DNA from 3 places in the Colwellia sp. MB3u-4 genome. Region 2 is predicted to be linked to each of the others. Evidence: predicted binding sites of a transcription regulator. Region 2 holds the regulator's gene; each other region holds the start of a gene.
The links. Region 2 encodes sigma-54, which starts transcription at its own class of promoters, with help from an activator protein. Its sites were predicted from a motif close to GTTGGCACGNNNNTNGNNT; they were not measured.
Positions count from the first base shown of each region.

Region 1 (6,874 bases), on a different contig from region 2:
GCCCAACGAATAAAGGTCAGATGCCTGTGTGCCTAATTGTCCTAAAAAATATTCAGGGGCTGAATAACGAATGGTACCGCGCATAATTTCTTCGGTGTTAGCATCGGTAACACCGGCAATAAAGGTTGAGCCAAAGTCTATTATTTTTACCGTCTTAGTATTGTCGATCATGATATTAGCTGGGCGTAAGTCTTGATGTATCATGTCTTGGCGGTGAAAAGCCTGTAAGCCTTTTGCGGTTTGCTCAATAATGTTTCTAACTTGTTCTAAGCTTGGTTTTGGATGGTCTATCATCCATTGATTTAACGAAATGCCATCAATAAATTCTGTCACTAAATATAAATAATGACGTTTTCTTTTCGGAAGAATCGCTTTAACAACATGTGGATTGTTAATGCGTTTAGCTATCCATTCTTCTAGCATAAAACGCTCAAGGTATTGCTTGTCGGTTCTTAATTCAGTGGATGGCGTTTTTATCACTAAGGTTTGCTGTGTGTCGTTGTCGCGTGCTAAAAAAACATGGCTTCGGCTACTAATATATATTTCGCGGATAATTTCATAACCATCAAACTGCATTCTTGGTGAAAGTCTTGGCGGTAATGGCAATAAGGTGAGTTGATGCACTTCATCAAGTTGATAGCTGGGCACGTTATCAATACGGACAATTTGAACACTGAGGTTGTCATCACTTCCTAAGGCAAGTGCTTGTGCAATAATGGTATCAGCAGCATTTTCTAAGCTCTGGGCATTGTTAATGCTATTGGCGATTTGAGCATTATTTAAAAACTCATAAACGCCATCAGTGGCAATAATATAGATATCGCCTTGCTCAAGTAGCTGGCTTTGATAATCAATGTCAAATGTTTGGTTAATCCCTAAAGCGCGAGTTAAATAGCTAACATCGGCGGAAACAACTCGGCGGTGATCTTCGGTTAATTGCTCTAATTGTTGACCTGATAAACGATAAATTCGCGTATCACCTGAATGAAAAAGGTGTGCCGTATTTGACTTTAATATCAGCGCACTGAAGGTGCAGACGTAGCCTTTGTCTTTATCAAAGCGATAAGGGCTATTACGTGTTTGTGAATAAAGCCATGAATTAATCGATTTAATGACTTTTTGTGCAGAATTTTTAACAGACCATGAATCAGACGTACAGTAGTAATCCTCTAAAAAACTCGATATTGCTGTTTCACTGGCAATTTGGCTGACGTTACTTGAGCTAATACCATCAGCCATGGCAAGTACAATCCCTTTGCTGCTAAGCATGGGTTCTTTAGGAATGATGTTGCCGAGAAAGTCTTGATTGATTTTTTTTCGACCTTTATTGGTCGCGCCGCCAATACTCACAGTTAATGCTTGACTCATTACTTGTTTCCAATGGTATTAAAATTAGCTTAAATCGGTAAAGTTTGAAGCAATAAAAAGACTTAGTAACCTAAATTACGAAGTCTTTTATCTGCATTGATATTATTCCAAGTTGATTAATTACCTGCTCATTTTTAATGGTTACAATGAAAAACTACGGCGTTATAAAATTTATAAGTAGCATAACTACAGACTAAATTTTATGGCTTGTATTTAGCCATTTTTCCCCATTAAAAAGTAGTTCACTTATTTAATCAAATGGGTATTAGTTATTTATTAATTGACTCATACAAGCTTATGCTTTGAATAAGCCATTGATAAAGCGTGAGTTAAGCAAGTTTTCTGCTTGGCGATGTTTTAACATGTGTAAAGTATAATGGTAAACCTACTAATAATAAGCCACCGGCAAGGTTACCTAGTACCGTTGGAATTTCGTTCCATACCAAATAATCATAAACAGTAAAGTCACCCCCCATGATCATTGAGAATGGGAATAAGAACATGTTAACAATTGAATGTTCAAAACCCATAAAGAAGAACAACATTACGGGCATCCACATGGCGGCCATTTTAGCACCAGCAGAAGTCGAGATCATCGCACCAACCACACCCATTGATACCATCCAATTACATAACATGCCACGGAAGAATATAGTGATCCAGCCACTTAAGCCATGTTCTTGGTAACCTACGGTTCTTGCTTCACCAATACTTGCTACTTTAGCTGCAATAGCACCGCCGTCAGCCGAATAACCATAGGTTAAAATAAAGGACATTAAAAAGGCTGTGGTCATTGCTCCGCCAAAGTTACCTAGAAAGACCAAGCCCCAGTTACGCATTACACCGCCAAAGGTAACACCAGGACGCTTGTCTAATAAGGCTAATGGTACCAGTGTAAATACACCAGTGAGTAGATCAAACTTCATCAAATAAAGCATGATAAAACCAACAGGGAAAAGACAGGCGCCTAAAATAGGGCTACCTGTTTTAGTTGCCACCGTAATCGCAAATATCGCAGCTAGGCCTAAAATAGCGCCGGCCATAAAAGCACGTATAAGAGTATCTTTGGTAGACATGTAAACTTTCTGTTCACCTGCGTCCACCATCTTGGTTACAAATTCACTGGGTTCTATATAAGCCATTGTTATATCTCTATTTAATAGTAAGGTTAATTCATTTTACTGTTTACCTAACAAAGCAAGTTGAATGCCAGTCATGTAACATGTTAATTCTTATTGAATATATTGTTTTTTACTTGGTTTGTTTGGCTTTATTTGCCAGCGTTGCACAACTTTAATTAGCCTGTCGCACCAAATAAGATCACCATGATTTATAGGGTAAAAATTTACCATTCAAGGTTAAAATGACTCTATCTCCTTTTGGATTTTCTTCTTTTTCTACTTCCATAGAGAAGTCGATAGCACTCATGATGCCGTCACCAAACTTTTCTTGAATAACCTCTTTAAGGGTACCGCCATAGACGCCTACCACTTCGTAGATACGATAAATTAATGGGTCTTGTGGTACTGACTTATCCCACTCTTTGGTTGGGTAGGCCATTAGGGCTTGCTTTGTTTCTTTAGGTAAGGCTAAAAATTCAATTATTTTATCAGCTTCAACTTCAGGCCAACTGTTCATGCCTAAACAGGCGGAGGTTGTCCAAACGATAGACATACCCACAGCGTCTGCAATATTCTGCCAACTAAGTTCTTTTTCATTTTTGATTGCAAATATTGCTTCAGTTACATCGAGCTTATTCATGTGACTTCCTTAAGATTAAAAATATTATTTGATTAAGTTAGCTGTTTAATCTTGGTGCGTTATTTTCAACACAGTGCAAGCATTTTAAATTACGCGTTGATTTAACCATCAAACGACTAACCTTGTTATCTACTGACATTAACAATTGCGAAAACTATGCCAATAGCTCGCATTTAATTAAGCTTCTGATTTTTATTGATATTAATTATTTTACTGGTCTGTACAAGGCCACGATTTTTCGTGATAAACGACATTTCGTGCTGTTTTGCACGAAATTTCGTTGCTTGGCTTAGAAATTGAATGGTGGGGTTAGTTGATAAGTCATCAGGAATTTTTTATGCAAGCGAACTTATTTTTAAATGCACCTAACGCACTGTTATATATTGATCCTTTTAATAATAAAATTTTGCAGTTAAACCACAAAGCTGCAGTATTATTTGCTATCGAAAGCGACGTTGAGTTAGAAAATAATACGTTAACAAAGGTTAGCGTAACGCAGCTTTTTACTGGCTGTTTAGATAAGTTAATTCATTTTACTCAACAAATATTAGCGCAGGGCGAAGCGTGGACAAACGATCTGTTTCTCACCATCAATAATGAAAAAATATATTTAGATATTACGGCTAGCGCTTTAGACAATAAGCTTTTGTTCTCTTGCCAAAGTGCCAAAGTGACTTATGCCCGTTACTACCAAGCAACAGCGCAAGCTAAATATAAAGCGGGTATTGTCCATTGGAATGCTAACGAAAGTGTATTTGAAGAAATTGAGCGACAAAATCAATTGTTACTCAGTGCGGTAGGTGATGGCATATATGGCGTAGATGTTGACGGGAATACCACCTTTGTAAATGCAGCGGCCGAGCAAATATTAGGCTGGGGAAAAGCAGAACTTGTCGGGAAAAGTATTCATGACGTGATTCATCACTCGCATGCCAATGGCGAGCATTACCACGCTTACAAATGCCCGATTTATGCTGCTTTTAAAGATGGAGAAGTACACAGTGTTGATGACGAAGTGTTCTGGTCAAAAAGTGGTATGCCAGTGGCGGTAGAATATAAAAGTACCCCAGTAACTGAAAATGGTTTATTAATCGGCGCCGTAGTTATTTTTCGAGACATAACACAAAGAAAGTCTATTCAAGCTAAATTGTTAAACGCTTTAAAAGAGGTAGATACACTAAAAGAGCGCCTTGAAATGGATAATGCGTATTTGCTTGAAGAATTAAATGCAGATTTTAATCATCACCAGATCATTGGTCAGAGTATGCAGGTGCAGCATATGGTTAATCAAATAGAATTAGTGGCAGCTACTAATGCGAATGTCATCATTACTGGCGAATCAGGTACAGGTAAAGAGTTAATTGCTAGAGCGATTCATGAAGTCAGTGAACGAAAAGCCCGGCCATTAATTAGAGTTAATTGCGCGGCAATACCGGCAGACTTATTTGAAAGTGAATTTTTTGGTCATGTAAAAGGCGCTTTTTCAGGCGCAATATCAGACCGAGTTGGACGCTTTGAACTGGCAGATGGCGCGACTATTTTTTTAGATGAAGTCGGTGAAATTCCTTTACAACTGCAAGGGAAATTATTGCGGGTATTACAAGAGCAGCAGTTTGAGCGGGTAGGAGAGTCGAAAACCAGACATGTTGATGTCAGAGTTATTTCAGCCACTAATCAAAAATTAAAGACCTTAGTTCAGCAGAATAAATTTAGAGAAGACTTATATTTTAGGCTCAATGTATTTCCTATTCATTCACCGGCATTACGAGAGCGTAGCGATGATATTCCGCTTTTAGTAACACATTTTATTGATAAAGTGTGTTTAAACTTTAATCGACCTAAACCACAAGTGTCAGTTTCGCAAATGCAGTATTTAACTCGATACCCTTGGCCCGGCAATATTAGAGAACTGGAAAATATTATTGAACGTCAGATAATCTTAGCCAAAAGTAATAAAATAAACTTCGAGTTTTTGGCTAATGAATCGGTATTTAATCATGAATCATTTAACCCTAAAGTTGCTCCGCAGTTGATGAGAGTAGAGGAGCAAAAATCACTTGAAAAAACGAATTTGGCTAATGCGTTAAAACATTGCCAAGGTAAAATTTATGGTGAGAAGGGTGCTGCTCAGCTATTAGGCTTAAAACCGACAACATTGGCGTCAAAGTTAAAAAAATATGGCTTAAATCGTCAGGAATTTACGCCTTAATCAGGTGATAGCTAGTGGCTGTTGGATGTTATAAAAATACTATGGACTAGACAGTTACCACATTTTATTATCTTGACGATTGAGAACAATATTATGATTATTTTGCGTTAAATTAATCCTATGTAGACCTGAGATGATTTACCACCTTGTGGCTGCCAGAGTACTTATAATACTTGCATCATATTATTTAAGGTAGCCAAGCTGGATAAGGCTGCCAACTGCTCAGCCAGGTTGGAATATCACTGGCGGGCATCGGCCTTGCGATGCCGTAACCTTGGGCTTTATTACAACCCAATTGTAACAAAGCCGTACCATGTTCAACAGTTTCTACTCCTTCAGCAATCACCTCAAGCTGGAAGGCTTTCGCCAAACTTACCACAGCCAAAACAATGGCTAAGTCATCTGCGTCAGTGAGCATGTCGCGTATAAAAGTCTGGTCTATTTTAATCAGGTTGGCGGGTAGGCGTCTGAGGTACGTTAGGGAGGAATATCCGGTACCAAAATCATCTAGGGCAAACTGCACGCCCAGGCTAATACAAGCTTTCATGGTCGCTATAATGTAATTGATGTCACTAAAGGCACTGGTTTCTAATATTTCTAACTCTAACAAATGTGGTGAGACATCAGGATGTGCCGCCAATAATGTCGCCAAGCGTTCAACAAAATCAGTTTGCTGAAGTTGATAAGCACTGATGTTGACGCTAATCGGCAGTGTAATGCCGATACTTTGCCATTGGCTTATTTGGCTCAGCGCGGTATCGATAACCCATTCCCCTATCTCTAGGCTAATGGTGTGATTTTCTATGAGTGGTAAAAAATCTAATGGCGGCACTAAGCCGCGAACCGGGTGTTGCCAGCGGATCAAAGCTTCTACGCCCACGACTTCACCAGTAGACATATTCACTTTTGGTTGATAGTACAAAACGAACTCATGTTTATTAAGTGCTGCACTGATATGACTGATGCTTTCTAGTTTGAGGTTAGCGGCGTTATCGAGGGCGTTATCAAACAAGTGATAACAATTCTTACCTGCTTTTTTCGCCATATACATGGCTTGGTCGGCATGACGGATAAGTATGTCTGCATCGGCATCATCTTGAGGGTAGATTGCAACACCTATGCTAACCGACACCTTCAACACCAGATCACCCACAGTGATAGGCTCTGACGCTGCACGTAATAAGCGCGCTAATGCCATTTTGTAATCTTCCACGTTAACTAAATCATTTAATACGGCGACAAATTCATCACCACCGATACGGGCAAGTGTGTCCACTTCACGTAAGGTATCACTCATTCGATGAGAGACGATAATAAGTAGTTCATCACCGACCGCATGGCCATAGGTATCATTGATATCTTTAAAGCCATCTAAATCCATAAAGATAACCGCGAGCGAGTTATGATGGCGCTGGCATTGCAGCATAGCTTGGTTTAGTCGATCAGCGAATAATGCACGATTAGGTAGCTTAGTTAAGGCATCAAAATGGGCCATCTCTTCTAGTTGGCATTGATGATTTCTTTGCAGGGTAATAT
Region 1 covers NZ_JACGVE010000067.1:30,388-37,261, forward strand. Annotated here, with positions in the region: gene H4J61_RS03605 (bifunctional protein-serine/threonine kinase/phosphatase) at 1-1,368, opposite strand, end outside; gene H4J61_RS03610 (formate/nitrite transporter family protein) at 1,698-2,510, opposite strand; gene cynS (cyanase) at 2,689-3,129, opposite strand; gene H4J61_RS03620 (sigma-54-dependent Fis family transcriptional regulator) at 3,467-5,338, shown strand; gene H4J61_RS03625 (EAL domain-containing protein) at 5,526-6,874, opposite strand, start outside.
Region 1: a site for sigma-54 is predicted at 2,564-2,582, ahead of H4J61_RS03610 (formate/nitrite transporter family protein). Genes of this name have one in related genera too.

Region 2 (6,874 bases):
CGGATAAAGACACTGAACCAAGGAAATGATCGGCTCTGTCAACGACATAAAAAGAGTCGGTTGCTTCAGGTAATTCACCGCGAAGTCGTAAATAACGTAGCACCACATCTACCGTAACATCAGGACGAATAGAGATGGTATCGGTATTCATGATACCGCCGGCCGTGTCTTCCTCAAATGAAAGTGCAGCTACAACACGATGGCGATCTTGCCAGTCCATCGCGTTAAGCACTTCCTGATAAACTGTGTCAGGCAGTGTTCTGAAAACTTCAGCTAAATCATCAACATCCATTCCCTCTGCAACGGCAGCTAGTTTTTCTGGATGAATATTTTTCAGAATGCCTTTTCGAACTTCTTCGTTTAACTCTTCGAGTACATCACCGTGGTGATCGGCATCAATAAGCTGCCAAAGTGCGACACGGCTTTTGCTTGGCGATGACTCTAATAATAAAGCGAGATCGTAAGCGGGCATGTCTTGCAATAGCTTGCGAACATGGACAAACATACCACTATCGAGGGCATCATTAACCTGCTGAAGGCGCTGATGATTGTATTCTTGTTTAGAACCTTCCGGCATATATTCACCTTTTGCCGTTGTAAAACGAAAACTGAAAATTATTAGGGATTGTTGAACTTACTTTAGTGCAGTTTGTTTAGTAGGTAGGCTCAGCAAACACATGATGTGTGGCTGGCTACATAGACGTATGAGCACGCCATAGCCCTTGCAAACTAACACTATTATCTTTGGGTTTATCTAACACCACTGAAGCGAGTTCAATGTTAACCCAGCAAGTTAAACAGATCCTATTATGAGAGATAACTATTAAGGTTTTGTTATAGCAAATAAATAAACATAAGCGCCGATAGATTTGGACGGTAGTGCGACTCAGGAGACAAAGTTGAAAACGGGTATGCTTGAGTTATTTCGCTTGTTCTAAAGGCTTTAATGTAGCGCTAAATTGGCTAGTATATTATTTTAATTACTAGGGTTCGTTAATAATTATCCGCGTAGAGTTTACCGTAATCTAGCCATTTTAGCAGCTTTTTTATTGACTTAAGCACGTGCTTAGCAAGGAAAAAGCGCTCTGTTACTATTCGGCTTCATGAAATTTGTTACTAAAGAGTTGGCAAATTTCTGCTAAGGCTTGTTCAGCATCTTTGCCAGAGGCAATAACCTTGACGGTTTTACCTTGGGCGCCTGCCAGCAGCATTAGGCCCATAATACTATTCGCGTCTGCTCGGTTTTCGTCTAATTCAATAATGACTTTAGCGGTAAATTTTTGGCTTAATTGGGCAAGCTTAGAAGCCGCTCGGGCATGTAGCCCAAGTTTATTGATGATAAGTACATTACGGCTCGTCGGCTTGCTCATCTTAGCTATGTGCCTTCAACGGTTAAATCACGGTGGCGAGACTGCACATCTTTACGCTCTTTACGCATATTATTTGCCAGTAATTCGGCAATATAAACCGAACGATGCTTGCCACCCGTACAACCAATAGCAATGGTGATATAACTGCGATTATTACGTTCTAAGTGGGGTAACCAGGTCATCATAAAACTGTTAATTTGCCAAACAAATTTAGTCACAATGGGCTGGCTAGCAAGAAAGTCTTGTACCGGTTTGTCTAAACCTGTGTAGCCTTTTAGCTCTTTATCCCAAAATGGGTTAGGTAAAAAGCGTGCATCAAAAACATAATCAGCATCTTGTGGTACACCATGTTTAAAACCAAATGATTCAAACACAACCACCATTGAACCAGACGTTTTACCCAGAATTCGCTCTCTAACTAAGTCAGCGAGTTGGTGTGGTGTTAGTTGACTGGTATTGATGTATAAGTCTGCCCGACTGGAAATGGGCTCAAGTAATTTTTTCTCCAAGGCAATGGCTTGGTCTAGCGCAATATTTTGCTTGATCAACGGATGTAAACGTCGCGTTTCACTGAACCGGCGAATAAGGTCACTATCATCAGCATCTAAATACAGTATGCTCAATTCTACTGCATTGGGCAGGTATTCAATAATTTCGGGTACGTCGTTAGGATCGGCTGGCAGGTTACGAACATCGAGACTTACGGCAACATTTTCATAATCATTAATCACCGTATGGGTAAGTGCGGGTAACAAGTTGACAGGGATATTATCAACACAATAATAACCTAAATCCTCTAAAACACGCAGTGCAACACTTTTCCCTGAGCCTGAACGGCCACTTACAATAATTAATTTCATCCGTGTTTAACTCGCTTGTTGTATTAACTGAAACAGTTCTTGATTACTTTGGCATTTACGCACTTGCTTGCAAAATTGCTTGTTACGAAAAATTTTTGCGATACTTTGCAGCGTACTCAAGTGGCTCTGGCATTCTTCTTCAGGAACAAATAAGGCGATAAAAATATCAACGGGACGATGATCAACAGCGTCAAAATTAATCGCTTGTTCTGTGGTAATAACCACGGCAATAGGTTTCGTAGGCGTAGCATTTTCTAAACGGCCATGAGGTATAGCAATGCCATTACCTATGCCCGTTGAGCCCAATCTTTCACGCTTAACTAAACTTTCTAAAAGCTGAAAAGTATCATGGCTGTCGAGTTTATCGGCGGCCAAGCGACTTAAATATTCTAATATACGTTTTTTACTGGCACCCGGTGCTGCACAAATAGTGCAGTCCGGGGTTAAGATGTCTTGCAACTTCATAAACTTCTAAGACCTATAGCGAAATGGCGCTAATGTTTGTTGATTTTGCCTTTATATTTCAAGATTTGGCGATCTAGCTTGTCAATTAATGCATCAATCGATGCATACATGTCACTATGTTGTGCCTTAGCATGAACTTCAGTGCCACTTAAGTGCACCGTTGATTCGGCAATCTGATTCTGTTTTTCTACCGTTAATACTACATGTACATTATTGATATGATCAAAGTGACGCTCTAGTTTTTCAAACTTGCCATTGACATAATCACGTAATGAATCGGTAACATCGACATGGTGTCCAGTAAGATTAATTTGCATATATTTCAATCCTCTTTATTGGCTGAATAAAACTGCCTACAATAGGCTTTTACGTTGATTTGATGGCGGTATAGAAAGTGACTCTCGATATTTGGCAATGGTACGCCTTGCCACTTGTATACCTTGTTCTGCTAAAATATCTGCCATTTTACTGTCGCTGAGTGGTTTTGCAGGTACTTCGGCAGCCACTAGCTTTTTAATTAATTCACGAATAGCCGTTGATGAACATTCGCCGCCGTTTTCAGTACTTACGTGGCTAGAAAAAAAGTACTTAAGCTCAAAAATCCCTCTAGGTGTGTGCATATATTTTTGCGTGGTCACACGAGAAATGGTTGATTCATGCATATCTACGGCTTCGGCAATATCGTTCAATACCATAGGGCGCATTGACTCAGGTCCGTGTTCAAAAAAGCCTTGTTGGCGTTGCACAATACAATTTGAAACCTTTAAAAGTGTTTCGTTACGGCTTTCTAAGCTTTTAATAAACCATTTTGCTTCTTGCAAGTTAGAGCGAATAAATTGATTATCAGTAGATGACTTCATTGAACGAGACATAGCGGCGTATTGCTGATTAACCGATAGTTTAGGGGCAGTGTCAGGATTGAGCTCTACTGTCCAGCGGCCGTTTTTCTTTTCAACAGACACGTCTGGGATAACATATTGTTCTTCACTTTTGATGACGCTATCACCTGGACGGGGATCTAAGCTTTGTATTAGGCGAATAACTTCGCGTAATTGCTCTTCTTTCAAGCGTAATTTACGCATCAATTGACGATAATCGCGATTACCGAGCAAGTCAATATACTCGCTGACAGCGATTTTGCTTTCCGCTAACCAAGGGGTATCTTTAGCAAATTGATTGAGCTGAATACGCAAGCACTCTGGAATTGAACGGGCAGCAACACCAATGGGGTCAAATACGTTAATACGCTTTAACACCACTTCAATTTCATCAAGTTCTACACCATCAATACCGACACTCTCTAAGATCTCTTCGGCTGAAACGGTTAAATAACCTGCTTCATCTATGGCTTCAATAATGGCAATGGCAATGGTTCTATCAGTGTCAGTAAAGGGCGTTAGTTCCATTTGCCAAATTAGATGGTCTTGTAATGAGTCTTTCGTTTCACCTTGATAAGTATAATCTTCTGAGGCATGACCAACACCGCCACTACTAACACCAGCACTGAAGTTATCATCCCATGTGCTATCGCTGTTGAGTTCTTCGGGGATGTCTGTTTTTGCTAAACCTTCAGAGGAGCTAATTTCGTCTATCGAGGGAGTGGAGTCTTCGCTGCCATCAGAGGATGCTGCTGAGTTTTCGCCTACCGTTACCGAATATCCTGCTTCTAAATGGTCAGGGGTACTTTCTGAATTGTTATCGTGCGTTTCGTCAACTTCAAGCAAAGGATTACTTTCAAGTGCTTCTTGAATCTCTAGTTGAAGATCCAAAGTTGATAATTGCAACAGTTTGATCGCCTGCTGCAATTGCGGGGTCATCGTTAACTGTTGTCCGATACGGAGTTGCAGAGTAGGACGCATTTACGTTTTCTTTTCCCTATTCAAATTCATTAATTCAATTGGTTTTATTCACTATAGCGTGAATTGTTCACCAAGGTATACATCTCTTACATGTTGATTTGCAAGAATTTGCTTTGAATTACCTTCAGCGATAAGTTCGCCATGACTAACGATGTAGGCATGCTCACAAACATCAAGTGTTTCTCGCACATTGTGATCTGTGATCAATATACCTATGCCACGATCTTTTAAGTGTAGGATAATTTTTTTTATATCACCTACTGAAATCGGGTCAACACCGGCAAAGGGTTCATCCAGTAATATAAATTTAGGATCTGCAGCTAATGCCCGGGCTATTTCAACTCGTCGGCGCTCACCGCCAGATAAACTCATGCCTAAGTTATCTTTTATATGGCCTATGTTGAACTCTTCTAATAAATGTTCAAGTTTTTCTTGTCGGTCAACATCACTAAGTGATTTACGTGTTTGTAAAATGGCCATGATGTTGTCATGTACCGATAACTTACGAAAAATAGAGGCTTCTTGTGGTAAATAACCGATACCTTTTCTCGCGCGCTCGTGCATCGGCAGTAAGGTTATATCTTCATCATTTAAGACAATTGAGCCACTGTCGTTCTTTACCAAGCCAACAATCATATAAAAAGAGGTAGTTTTACCTGCGCCATTTGGCCCTAATAAGCCAACAATTTGTCCAGCGGAAACGTGCATACTGACGTTTTTAACCACTTTTCTGCCTTTATAGGACTTGGCAAGGCCGGTTGCTGATAATGTAGAAGTTGACATTTACTCTTGCTTATCCTTTGATTTTATAGGCAATTCAGTTTTGTTCTTTGGCTGTAATACGGTTTCAACTTTAGCATTTTCTAGGCTTTCGGCATTGACATATTCTGTGGCAAAATTGTAGGTGATTTTACTGCCGCTCACTTTACTGCCTTCTTGGCTAAGGAGAGCATTGCCTGAAATAACGACGGTATTCATACTCGGCTCATAACGGATTTCATTGGCTTGCAAATTGATTGGGCTACCATCTTGAAGCGTTTGTTCAAAGGTCGCTGGAGAGCCTTTGGCAATATAAATTTTGCTGTCACTGTTTTCTTGGGTGATAACCTGTACTAACTCGGCATGTATGGTTAGTGTGCCTTGAGAAATAATGACATTATCAATATAACTGAATATTTTATTTTTGAGATCGGCAGCTTGGCGTGAAGAAGATATTTTAATCTCTTGTTCTACGTTAAATTTTTCTGCACTTGCGACAGGCACTAATAATGCTAACGCCGTGAGACAATATAAGTTATTTTTTAATTTTTTTATAAATAGTTTGTACATGTTCGGTCAATGTCATCTGTGTTGTGTTTAAGTCTACAATTAATCCTGAGCCATACATAGTAAATCCTTTACCTAATATTAAGATAGTTTGCTCTGAGCTGATAATATTAGTTTTTAAGTCCATTTCTAAATTTTTACCATGCACTTCCTGTATCAAACTTTCTTTATCAGTGGCGATTAAACGTACGCGATTTGCTAATTTTACGCGATTGTTATTATACAAGGTGCCTTCATTGGCGGTGATTTGCCAAGTAGGTTTGTTGTTCCTTGGGTATAAGGTATAGCGTGGATATTCAAAGTGTGTGACCCCTAATTCAGCATAATGTTCCATGCGTTTTGCTTCTACATTATAAGATAATGCCCCAGTGGTTTTATAAACATCACTGTTAAGGTTTTCAGCAATAAATTCAGGGTTATTCGCGGTATCGAGAATGTTGCTGGTTTCTTCCTTCGCGCCATACCATTCAAGTAAGCCATAGGTGGTTAAGGCCAATAAAAATAAGCTTATACTAACAAGGTATATGCGATTCATACGCTTGAACCCGTGGCATCAGCTAAGGTGTTTTGGCTTTGCATAATAAGATCGCAAGTCTCGCGCACGGCGCCGAAACCACCTCGGGTATAGGTGATGTAGTCACAAGATTTTAAAATGGCGGGGTGTGCGTCATTAACCGCAATACTAAAACCAACATAATTAAGGCAGTCAAAATCTGGCATATCATCGCCGATGTAAGCCACTTGTTCAGGCGCTAACTTTAATGCGGCGAGCATAGCTTTTAAAGCCGGTAGCTTATTTTCTTCACCTTGTACTATGTGCTTAACATTTAATGCACTCATCCGGGTTTGCACAATAGTTGAGGTTCTGCCCGTGATCACCGCTACATCAACGCCGCTTGCACCTAAGGCTTTAACGCCATAACCATCTTTAGTATGAAAGGCTTTTAATTCTTCACCATTATTACCTAAGTAAATACGACCATCTGAAAAAACG
Region 2 covers NZ_JACGVE010000068.1:20,664-27,537, forward strand. Annotated here, with positions in the region: gene mgtE (magnesium transporter) at 1-577, opposite strand, end outside; gene H4J61_RS03810 (HPr family phosphocarrier protein) at 1,092-1,370, opposite strand; gene rapZ (RNase adapter RapZ) at 1,376-2,230, opposite strand; gene ptsN (PTS IIA-like nitrogen regulatory protein PtsN) at 2,237-2,695, opposite strand; gene hpf (ribosome hibernation promoting factor) at 2,725-3,012, opposite strand; gene H4J61_RS03830 (RNA polymerase factor sigma-54) at 3,049-4,554, opposite strand; gene lptB (LPS export ABC transporter ATP-binding protein) at 4,606-5,337, opposite strand; gene lptA (lipopolysaccharide transport periplasmic protein LptA) at 5,338-5,883, opposite strand; gene lptC (LPS export ABC transporter periplasmic protein LptC) at 5,849-6,415, opposite strand; gene kdsC (3-deoxy-manno-octulosonate-8-phosphatase KdsC) at 6,412-6,874, opposite strand, start outside.

Region 3 (6,874 bases), on a different contig from region 2:
TTAATTTTGGCCAAATTAAGAGATATTTGTGATATTTTATTCGCCATTTGCTCGATTTCGCCGTTAGTCGACTTTTCAAGCTGGTCTAAATTATCATTTAAGCTGTTAAAATCTTTGGCTAATACCTCGGCTTGGCTGAGCGCGATATTACGTAAACCCATGTCACTTGGGTTGTCAGCAATACCATTAGCCGCTTGATAAAACCGATCAATAGAGCCGCCAATAGCTTCGTTTGAAAATGACATTATTTGATTTAATTGGTTCAGGTCGGTACTAATTGAGTCCGCATTACCCAAGTTACTTTTATTGAGTAATTGTTCTTTATAAGAGAATTGATCGTAGAGCCGAGTAATGTCTTGAACATAAGTACCGGCGCCAATAAAATTACCGTTGTTAGCATTTCCTGCCACTGCGGCTTGTTCAGCTCGTTGGCGGGTATAACCTTCAGTATTAACGTTAGCAATGTTATGACCTGTAGTGCCCAACTGCTGCTGCGCGGACAGTAAACCACTAACACCAGATTGATACAGATTAATCGACATGACCTAAACTCCTACAGTAACGTTAATTTCAACAGTGAAATTAGCGGTAAACTTATTTATTATTTATCTAATAAACTGGTTACTGTCCGAAGTGTTCCTATGATTTTTTTAGCGTAATCAGGATCGGTGGCATAACCAGCACTTTGTAGGTTATGCAAAAATTGCTCCACATTGGCAGAATTTTCTAATGCCCCCTGATAGCGTTCGCTTTTGGTCAATAAATTTAAGTAGTCATCAACACTTTGGCCAATAGATTCGTAAACCCTAAACGGTTCACGCTTTTTCACCATAGCGCCATTTTCAAACTCTAAGGTTTCTTTGTGTGTTTTCTCGCCAGCCCAGCGGCTATCGGCTTTAATATTAAATAAGTTATTCGAACTTTCACCTGAATTGGTTTTGATTATTTTTTGACCCCAACCGGTTTCTAGCGCAGCTTGAGCAATAACGACCTCAAAGGGTACGTTGATTTTATCTTGTACACGTTTAGCATCAGCGGTTAAGGCGCTAACAAAATCTTTTGGCTGTTCGAAGGTTGGGCTTTGCATCATGCTGGCCGCTTGGGCAGCAATAGAGCCATTTGTTTGACGATCTTTACTAGGATCCTGATGCGCTGACGAGTCATTGACTGTGCCTATATTGCTGAGCAATGCCGGCTCGCTAATACGCAAACTGCCACGACTATCGAGATTACCATCGCTGCGTAAAATATTATGTGGGGTAAAGTTTTCACTGTCGCCACCGAGCTGGCGAACAATAAGTTCAGAAAGACCTAAGGCACCATTATTGGACAACTCTAGTGACATTTGTTGATCATGCATGTCACGATAAAATTTGGTCGATTCTGAATTAAATGGGCTATCAGACTCCAACACTTCTTGCGCTTTACGCATGCTTTTCATCAGCATTTGCATAAAAATAGCTTCAAACTGTTTAGCAGCCTGTTCTAATGCGTCTTTTTTACCGGCTTTATCACCCGATTTCGCGTCTTGGCGAATCGAGTTTAAGCCGTTAACGTCTAAAAAGTTTTGTGCGTCTGCAATACGTGTTGTCATAAGCTTTATTTGTTCATTAAATAATGATCAAATCTCCACGTAATGCACCGGCTTGGTCTAGGGCTTCTAATATCGCCATAACATCACCAGGGCCAGCGCCTACTTGGTTGATAGCACGTACAAGTGCGTCTAGCGTAACGCCGGGGTCAAAAACAAACATCCGTGAGTCATCTTTTTTAACGTCAATAATCGATTGATTAGTCACTACCGTTACCCCCTCAGCAAAGGCATTAGGCTGTGCAACAGCAGCCACTTCATTAATAGTGACGGTAATGCCACCATGGGTAATTGCCGCTGGTAATAGGCGAACATCAGCGCCAATAACGATAGTACCTGTGCGTGAGTTAACAATAATTTTTGCCGCTGGCGAGCCGGGTTCAAACTCTAAGTTTTCTAATACTGACAAAAAACTCACCCGATCCGCAGCATCTCTGGGCGCAGTAACTTGTACCGACGCAGCGTCAATGGCGCGTGCTGAGCCAGAAATTAAGTTATTAATGGTGTCAGAAAGGCGCTTTGCGGTGGTAAAGTCAGCGTTATGAAGATTAAAAGTAATATGGTCACCTGAAGCAAAGGGCGATAATACTTCGCGCTCAACCATAGCACCATTGGCGATACGACCCACGGTGGGGGTATTAGCAATCACTTTTGAGCCGTCTAAGCCTTCAGCGCCTAAACCACTCACAATCAAGCTACCTTGGGCAACCGCATAAGCATTACCGTCTAGTCCCATTAAAATAGTTTGTATTAAGGTACCGCCACGTAAACTTTGTGCGCTACCCATAGACGACACGGTAACGTCAATGGTTTGCCCTGGTTTGGCAAATGCAGGTAATTCAGCATGGACCGCCACAGCAGCGACATTTTTAATTTTTGGTTTTAAATTCGCCGGCATTTTAATGCCAAAATTGCTTAACATGGTTTTAAAACTTTGCTCGGTAAAAGGACTTTGCTCACCCGTACCTGGCAAACCCACCACCAAACCATAACCAATTAATTGGTTGCTGCGCACACCAGCAACATCAGCCAAGTCTTTAATACGTTGGGCATTGGCTGCTGGTAATAAAAGCATCCAGGTTAAACAAGTAAAGCTAACTAAATATTTTTTCATTCTCTTATCCTACTGCTATGATCCTACTAAAGAGGCCACCATGAACTATTGAAAAACTTCGACAACCAGCCTTGCTCTTGCACGTCAGCGAATGTGCCGGTGCCAGCATATTCAATACGGGCGTTCGCTACTTTACTCGAGGTAACTGTGTTATCTGAACTGATGTCTTGCGAACGAACAATACCCGTTAAGCGAATATATTCATCACCATTATTTAATGACATCCATTTTTCACCACGGATCATCAAGTTACCGTTGGGTAAAACTCTCAAGACATGCACCGAAATATTGCCAGCTAAACTGTTGCCCTGATTGGCTTTTGAATCACCTTTAAAATCTGAGCTTTGGTCGTAACCAAATTGTATGGCTTTGTTGTTGAAATTTACCGCTGCACCACCAAAACCGGTAATAGGATTGAGCGTGGCACTATTGGCTTTTTTAAACTCTGTTTTGGCACTTTTTTGCGCTTGGGTACTTTCACTTAAAATCACGGAAATAATATCGCCAACCCGATGCGCTTTAGAGTCTGAATAGATGTTATTAACATAGTTAACATTAAAAAGAGAACCCGTTGGCACTAAAGGTTTATCCTCCACTTCGGGTAAAATGGGTGCAAAATCAGGATCATTAGGCAATGTTTTTTCTTGTTTAGTGCTAGCACAACCCGTGAATAATAGCGCGACCATACTGACGGTAAATACTGTGCTTAATAACGAAGTTCGGGTGCTTTTCATGATACCTTCCTCAACGTTATAGTTGCTGATTAATGTAGCTAAGCATTTCGTCAACCGCCGAAATGACTTTCGAGTTCATTTCATAAACTCGTTGGCTTTCAATCAGGTTAACCAGCTCTTCGGTGGTATTAACATTTGAGGTTTCTAACGCACCTTGCACTATCATGCCGTAACCCGCCAAACCTGGTACACCCTCTTGTGGCGCACCACTTACTGCAGTTTCTATGTATAAGTTCTGTCCGATGGGCTGTAATCCAGTTGGGTTGACAAAGTTAACGGTATTAATTTGTCCAACTACAGCGGGTTCAGCTTGGCCTTGCAAGGTGACAGAAACTTCACCGTCTTGCGAAACAATAATACTCAAGGCATCTTCTGGTACGGTTATTTGCGGCTGCATTAAATAACCTGCGCCTGGGGTCACTATGCTGCCTTCATCGTTCATGGTAAATTGACCATTACGTGAATAAGCAGAAGAGCCGTCAGGCATTAAAATTTCAAACATACCTTCACCTTGGATCATCAAATCTAAAGCATTGTCGGTATTAAGCATGTCACCTTGGGTGTGAATTTTTTGTGTGGCTACCACTTTGGTACCCGCACCTAACATTAACCCTGACGGCATTTCAGTGTCTTGTGCTGAACGCCCACCAGGCTGGTTAATATTTTGATAAAGTAAGTCTTCAAATACCGCGCGACTCTTTTTAAAACCAATGGTACTGGCGTTGGCTAGATTGTTGGAAATAACCGCAATCTCTTTGGTTTGGGCGTCTAAGCCTGTTTTACTGATCCATAATGCTGGGTTCATATATCACCTCGAAAAATTTTATTTAGAACGCTTTTAATAACGAAGCTGCACTTGCATCAACTTCTTCTGCGGTTTTCATCATTTTTAACTGCATTTCAAATTGACGCTGCAGCGCGATCATATCGGTCATTTCACTAATAGGGTTTACGTTACTCGACTCTAATGCCCCACTCGCCACTTTTACCGTGACATCGGCCGGTTCATTGTTGCCGTCTTGACGACGAAATAAGCCATCACTGCCTTTTTCTAGGAAGCGATTGTCTGGGTTAACAAATTTAATTCTGCCGACTTCTTCTTGAGCAGAGCTTGGCGCTCCTTCAGGCTGAACCATAATGGTGCCGTCAGACGTGATATTGATATTACTCACAGGTAAAGGTAAAAAAATTGGCCCACGGTCGCCAATCACTATGTCACCTCTTGAGGTTTCAAGTGCCCCGTTGTCGTTTAACTTCAACTGACCATTGCGGGTATAGGCTTCATTACCATCTTCGGTTTGTACCGTTAACCAACCTTGGCCTTTAATGGCAATATCAAGATCACGTCCTGTGGTCAATAAGGCACCAGTGTCAAAGTTTTGGCCTGCTCGTTCGGTCATTGAAAATACCCGAGAAGGCATGCCTTCACCAAAGGCTTGCATGGATCTAGCATTGGCTAGATCCGCTTTAAAGCCCGTAGTTTTGGCGTTAGCGAGGTTGTTAGCATTGACTGATAAGGCTTGCATGTTTTGCTTTGCACCACTCATGGCGATATACAACATCTTATCCATAATGAACTTCACTCAATAATATTAATAATATTGAAACTGTTGCAAATAAAGTGCCAAAAATTAAGAAGGCTTAATAAGGTGGAATACGAATGGTGTTAAACTTATGATCTGATGACTTTTTTACTAAAAGCTTTTGTACTGACCACTATTCCTTTACGGTCTGCTCGTCCTGAGTATAAAAAAGCCAGATATCAATGGATGATTATCTGGCTTTTTAACTTCATTGACTCAATAACTAGCGCTGAGTGCTATAAATTAATCTGGTAGCTATGAGCAATTATTGTCTATTGCTATTAACCACTATTGAGATTAACGAATCTGTAAAATGGTTTGGTTTAACTGATTACCAACTTCGAGTGCTCTAGAGTTAGCTTGGAAATTTCGTTGCGCCGAGATCAAGTCAATTAACTCAGAGGTTAAATTAACATTAGATTGCTCTAATGCTGAAGAACTTATCGAACCAAAGGTACCCGCACCCGCTTCACCCGCTAGCGCTTCTCCAGAGGCGATGCTTTCTTTCCAACCAGTGCTGCCAACCTGTTCTAAGCCCTGATCATTGGCAAAATTTGCCATCGCAATACGTGATAAAGGCTCGGAAGTACCATTACTGTATATCGCCCTGACCAAACCATCACCGCCGATATCAATACCGGTTAATCGACCAACTGCTAGTCCATCTTGTTGTAAAGAGGTGACTTGAAAGTTGGAAGCAAACTGTGTGGGTTCATCTGGATTCGGACCTGAGGGATCTAAATTAAAGTTAACACTGATGGTCTGAGTAGGATCTGCACCGTTCGATAAGATGTTGCCGCCAAGAGCGCGCGTCGTTAATCCGCCGTCATCTAAGCTTGGCACTATGCCAGTAAAATCGCCTACTGAATTAAAGCTTAATCTGGCACCAACAACTCCGGTCTCTACCCCATCATAAGGCGGTGTAGGTAATATGCGATCAGATAGCGGTCCAGACGCTGCCCCCGCAATGGGGTTACTCTGCCCAGGATCAGCCTCTAAATCAACCATCTCGTCATCAACAGCGGTAAACATCATCCACTGATTAGGGTTGGTCGTTGGATTATCTTTGACAAAGTAATAAGTCATAATATGACTGTCACCGAATGAGTCAAATACCGTTGCTGATGTTGAATGATTAAATGTTGATGGATCCGTGGAGTCAAAGTTTCCTGGCGCATCTTTAATATAGGCTTCACCTGCGGGTAAATTCATTCGCACATCAACTTCTGAGGTTCTCTGTGGTGCACCTGAGGCGGTTGGAATACGAATAGGCTCGGCGGTACTTAAATTTACTGAGGTCGATGAACCATCGCCATTAACAGGAAAGCCCAATAAGTGCCCACCTTGAGAATTAACAATAAAATTGTCTTGGTTCAATTTAAACTGACCCGATCGGGTATATGAAGTTTCTAAACTACCAATTTCTGGTACGGTAGCAAAAAATCCGTTACCGGTAATTGCCAAGTCTAAGGAGTTGTTGGTAAACTTAATACTACCTTGTGAAAATTGTTGCGCCACATCAGCCGTCAAAACACCGTCACCGACTTTAGTTTTACCGGCTGATAAAAGTGAAGACGCATAAACGTCAACAAACTCTGCTCGTGATTCTTTAAAGCCAGTGGTGTTTACATTGGCAATGTTGTTGGATGTTATATCCAAATCTTTCTGAGCTGCGTTTAATCCGCTCAATGATATATTAAATGACATAATTTCACCTCATACAAAAAATTGTTTAATACCTATCTCATTAATTAGGTGGTCTACTTTATACGCAGGAAAAATGGCCAAATATAAGGCATTTATTTTAATAACTAGTTGTTCTAATTATTAAATAAATAACGCAGTAGTGGGT
Region 3 covers NZ_JACGVE010000031.1:18-6,891, reverse strand. Annotated here, with positions in the region: gene flgK (flagellar hook-associated protein FlgK) at 1-542, opposite strand, end outside; gene flgJ (flagellar assembly peptidoglycan hydrolase FlgJ) at 602-1,594, opposite strand; gene H4J61_RS00240 (flagellar basal body P-ring protein FlgI) at 1,611-2,666, opposite strand; gene flgH (flagellar basal body L-ring protein FlgH) at 2,732-3,391, opposite strand; gene flgG (flagellar basal-body rod protein FlgG) at 3,456-4,244, opposite strand; gene flgF (flagellar basal-body rod protein FlgF) at 4,267-5,010, opposite strand; gene flgE (flagellar hook protein FlgE) at 5,320-6,729, opposite strand.
Region 3: a site for sigma-54 is predicted at 5,050-5,068, ahead of flgF (flagellar basal-body rod protein FlgF). Genes of this name have one in related genera too.